DNA from 2 places in the Halalkalibacter kiskunsagensis genome. Region 2 is predicted to be linked to the other one. Evidence: a T-box and tRNA genes for the amino acid it is inferred to sense, from the RefSeq annotation. Region 2 holds a T-box; the other holds one or more tRNA genes.

Region 1 (2,470 bases), on a different contig from region 2:
CTTTAACGATGTATGGTTGCTCTTTCAAAACACCTTTATTTATTTTTAAAACTGCATCTTCAACAGACAGAACCTCTTCAGGCAAAACAACCGATTCTTCCTCTATCACCTCTTCTGTAAGTGATAGATTTGTAATCTTTTCCTCTCCTACTTTTAGCGTAAGATCTTCATCTTCTTCAACCATCATTTGAAAATGTTCATATGCTTCTTTATCAACGTATTGAGTAACCAATTTTTCAATTGCTTTTTCTGCTTCCTCAATGGTTGCTACATAAACAGCCGGCTGATCATCAATGACTAAAGCAATCGCCTCTGCCTGAACAATCATTTTATCTTCTAAAGAAGAGAGTACATCTTCATCTTCTTTTTCCTCATTAAATACCATTTCAGGAATAACCTTTATATTTTCATCAATTTGTAGAGATAGATCTGGATATTCCTTTTCATACTCTTTAAGTGTTTCTTCAATATAGCTAAGTACAGGCTCATCATCTTGCAATGTACCAATGTGTTTGTCTCCAACATAAATATGATAAATCGTATATACATTCGATTTACCATCTGCTTTAGCCACAGTTGAAACTGCTACTAAACTTATAACGAAAAATAATAATGTAAAACATGTTTGAATCATTCTTTTTGCGGGTAAACGACTATATGACTGTAAATTTCCCTTAGTTAAAACCATTTGTTCCTCCTACAAATTTGAAGCAAATTACTATGAACACTTCATGCATTAGCAATAGCTAATAAATCGCTTCTATTTGAACTACCTCTATTAATCTTACAATTCGTTTGAATATGACAAAGTTCGTCAACCTTCATTATTCTAGCATATTCTCTTTTTAATCAGGGAAATAAATATATTTTGTAATACTCTTGTCATATAAGTGGATATTTTAGGGAATTTTGATGAAAGGTGGAGGGAAATATAAAAAAGCAAAAAATAAAATCCGCATGGAAATTAAATTCCACACGGATTTAAAGTGCCGGCCAGAGGACTTGAACCCCCAACCTACTGATTACAAGTCAGTTGCTCTACCAATTGAGCTAGGCCGGCAAAAAAAGAAAAGATGGTGGCTCAGGACGGAATCGAACCGCCGACACATGGATTTTCAGTCCATTGCTCTACCGACTGAGCTACTGAGCCAACTTTTAAATTTAAATGGCGGTCCGGACGGGACTCGAACCCGCGACCTCCTGCGTGACAGGCAGGCATTCTAACCAACTGAACTACCGGACCAATCTATGTAAATAAAGAAATAAAATGGTGACCCGTACGGGATTCGAACCCGTGTTACCGCCGTGAAAGGGCGGTGTCTTAACCGCTTGACCAACGGGCCACTTAATAAAAAGTGGTGAGCCATGAAGGACTCGAACCTTCGACCCTCTGATTAAAAGTCAGATGCTCTACCAACTGAGCTAATGGCTCTTGCTTTAATTTCTAGAAAGTTAACTTACGCTGTTTCCAACGATGAATCTCTCCGTTAACTTACTTTTTTGTTTGACCGCTTGTCTTACCTCTTAGCGACAAGATTTATAATATCATAGTGAACTAGCAAAAGCAAGTATTTATCAAAAAAACTTTCGAATGAAATTTCCCTAACTGAAGGCTTCTTACAGCATAGCGAAAATTAGCGAAGGATGCAAGACATTATCGATCTTGCATCCTTCATTTTTACTTAATTTATGCAAATACACCACGAACGAGATTTGTTTGATTGCGGTCAGGTCCAACTGAAAAGATTGTTAACGGAATACCTGATAGTTGAGATACGCGTTCAATGTAATGGCGCGCATTCACAGGAAGCTCATCTAATGTTTTTACGCCTGTAATGTCTTCTTCCCAACCAGGAAGCTCTTCATAAACTGGCTCACAATCAGCAAGTACTTTTAAGCTTGCCGGGAACTCTTCCATGATTTCTCCACGGTATTTATAGGCTGTACAAATCTTTAATGTTTTAATCCCTGTTAAAACATCAATTGAGTTCAATGATAAATCTGTGATTCCACTTACACGACGTGCATGCCGAACAACGACACTATCAAACCAACCTACACGACGGGGACGACCAGTAGTTGTTCCGTACTCATTTCCTACTTCACGAATTGTATTTCCAATTTCATCGTGTAACTCAGTTGGGAACGGTCCATCACCAACACGTGTTGTGTATGCCTTAGACACACCTACCACATGATTAATCTTTGATGGTCCTACGCCCGAACCAATCGTTACCCCACCTGCAATTGGGTTAGACGATGTAACAAATGGGTATGTACCTTGATCAATATCAAGCATAACCCCTTGAGCACCTTCAAATAGCACGCGACGTCCATCATCTAATGCATCGTTTAACACAACAGATGTGTCACAAACGTACTGTGCAATTTGTTGTCCATACTCAAAGTACTCTTCAAGGATTTCTTCTTTTGTGAATCCATCGACTTCATAATACTTTTCAAACATACG
Region 2 (2,470 bases):
TGACCTGATGCTACATTCGGAGCACCACATACGATTTGTACAAGTTCATCTCCAATGTCCACTTGGCAAACATTTAATTTATCTGCATTTGGATGTTGCTTACATTCTTTTACAAACCCAACTACAACACCTGAAACCCCATGGTTTAATTGATGAACAAAATCAATTTCAATGCCGCCACGAGTCATTTTCTCTGCTATGTCAACAGCAGAAAGATCTTTAATATCAATATAATCTTGTAACCATTTATATGAGACTAACATGTATAATCCTCCTTTACACCCGTTTGAACTGTGCTAGAAAACGCATATCATTTGTATAAAAATGACGAATATCATCAATATCGTATTTTAACATTGCTAATCGCTCTACACCCATTCCAAATGCAAAGCCACTATATTTCGTTGAATCAAATCCACTCATTTCAAGAACACGTGGGTGAACCATACCAGCACCTAGCACTTCAATCCAACCCGATTGTTTACAAATACGACAACCGCTTCCACCACACATCCCACAAGACACATCAACTTCTACAGATGGTTCTGTAAATGGGAAGAAGCTTGGACGCAAACGGATTTGACGATCTTCTCCAAAAAATGATTTTGCAAATTGCTCTAACACACCTTTTAAATCACTCATTCGTACGTTTTTATCAACGAATAAACCTTCCATTTGCATAAATTGATGTGAGTGTGTTGCGTCATCATCATCACGGCGGAACACTTTGCCAGGACAGATAATTTTCACTGGCCCTTTACCTTTATGTATCTCCATCGTCCTCGCTTGCACAGGTGACGTGTGCGTACGCAACAGAAGTTCTTCAGTAAAATAGAAAGAATCTTGCATGTCTCTTGCTGGATGATCTTTCGGAAGATTTAACGCCTCGAAATTATAATAGTCTACTTCAATTTCTGGACCCTCTGCAACAGAAAATCCAAGTCCTAAAAACGCATTTTCTACTTCCTCAACTACTTGTGTTAATGGATGAGTTGAACCTCCTTGTACAGGTCGACCTGGCAAAGTCACATCTATGCTTTCACTTGCAAGCTGCAATTCAATCGCCGCTTGCTCGAGCTCAACTTCTTTTTGATTCACTTTTTCTTTAATCGCATCTCGAACGTCATTTGCCATTTGACCAATCACTGGTCGTTCCTCAGCTGAAAGCTTCCCCATGCCACGCAATACTTCTGTTATAGGACCTTTTTTGCCTAAATAAGCGACTCTAACTTCTTGCAATGCTTTAACATCTAAGGCTACTTCAACTTTTGCTAATGCCTCGTCACGCAAAGCTTCTAATCGTTCACGCATCATTTTGCCTCCTTTAATTTTACAGCTTGTCAAAATAAAATAATCTTTGACTCCATTATCTTTTTATTCGTTTGTTCAAAACGGTAAAAGACAACCGTTTTGATGATTAAATTGCAATGGCTACTCTCGCTACGCGTGATCTATAAGAAAACCACTTATAGATCACTTTACACACAGTAGCGGCTCCACTCATTGCTGCGAGTTTGTTCAAAACGGTAAAAGACAACCGTTTTGAACAAACTCTTTAACCAAAATAAAGAGCCTTCGCTCCCGCAAAAGGGACGAAGACTCGTGGTACCACCCTTATTAATGAGGAAGTGACTAAAGCCTCATTATCTTCATTGCTGTAACGGTCGAAACCGGAACACCTTCACAAGATTCACTTGTGATCCAGTGTCTGCTCCAGAGTGAATTCGGACTTTCCTTCCATAAAAATGCTTTCAGTCTAAGGCATTTTCTCCCTGAATGGCGGTTAAAGACGTACTACTCTCTTTCGATGCATTTTTAATATATCGTTGATTTATTTATTATAGTGAATATGGAATCGTGATGCAACCGTCTTTTCGACTTTATCCCCTTAAATAATACAATAAAATTCCTGCTGCTACAGCAACATTTAATGATTCAGCATGACCATGAATCGGAATGTAAATATTTTGATCTGTTATTTCCAGTAACGACTTTGCTACTCCTTCGCCTTCATTTCCCATAATTAAAGCAAATTGAGCTTGTGGCTGTATGGCGGAGTATGAGCTTGCTCCTTCAAGTGCTGTTCCAAATACAGGAATAGAGGCTTTTTTTAATGCTTCTATCCATATCTCTAAAGGCCCTTTTACAACAGGGAGGTGAAAAATAGACCCTTGGGATGCACGAATCACTTTACTGTTTAATACATCGACACTCCCTTCACCAAGTACAACCCCAGTCATCCCAGCAGCATCTGCCGTCCGAATCATTGTTCCTAGATTTCCTGGATCTTGAATCCGATCTAATAACAAGTATCGACCTTCTAAGCTTTTAACAGTAGGGGGAGAAGGAATGATACAGACAGCTGCAATTCCTTGTGGTGACTCTGTTTCAGACAGTTCCTTCATCACTTGTTCACTAACCAAAATGACATCTTGGTTTTGCACTGATAATGTAGACGGTAGAACTATTG

The links. The T-box of region 2 lies ahead of pheS (phenylalanine--tRNA ligase subunit alpha). A T-box ahead of a tRNA ligase gene usually reads a tRNA of that ligase, here a tRNA-Phe.
Region 1: it has a tRNA-Phe gene. The T-box ahead of pheS (phenylalanine--tRNA ligase subunit alpha) is inferred to sense a tRNA for this amino acid. The anticodon was not compared.

What each region holds. Positions count from the first base shown of each region.
Region 1 is NZ_JAXBLX010000019.1:7,902-10,371, reverse strand. Features, by position in the region: gene SLH51_RS12455 (M23 family metallopeptidase) at 1-688, opposite strand, end outside; tRNA gene SLH51_RS12450 (tRNA-Thr) at 988-1,060, opposite strand; tRNA gene SLH51_RS12445 (tRNA-Phe) at 1,075-1,150, opposite strand; tRNA gene SLH51_RS12440 (tRNA-Asp) at 1,167-1,243, opposite strand; tRNA gene SLH51_RS12435 (tRNA-Glu) at 1,269-1,343, opposite strand; tRNA gene SLH51_RS12430 (tRNA-Lys) at 1,357-1,432, opposite strand; gene SLH51_RS12425 (adenylosuccinate synthase) at 1,688-2,470, opposite strand, start outside.
Region 2 is NZ_JAXBLX010000005.1:25,349-27,818, reverse strand. Features, by position in the region: gene pheT (phenylalanine--tRNA ligase subunit beta) at 1-263, opposite strand, end outside; gene pheS (phenylalanine--tRNA ligase subunit alpha) at 277-1,311, opposite strand; T-box leader at 1,586-1,817, opposite strand; gene SLH51_RS04070 (TrmH family RNA methyltransferase) at 1,881-2,470, opposite strand, start outside.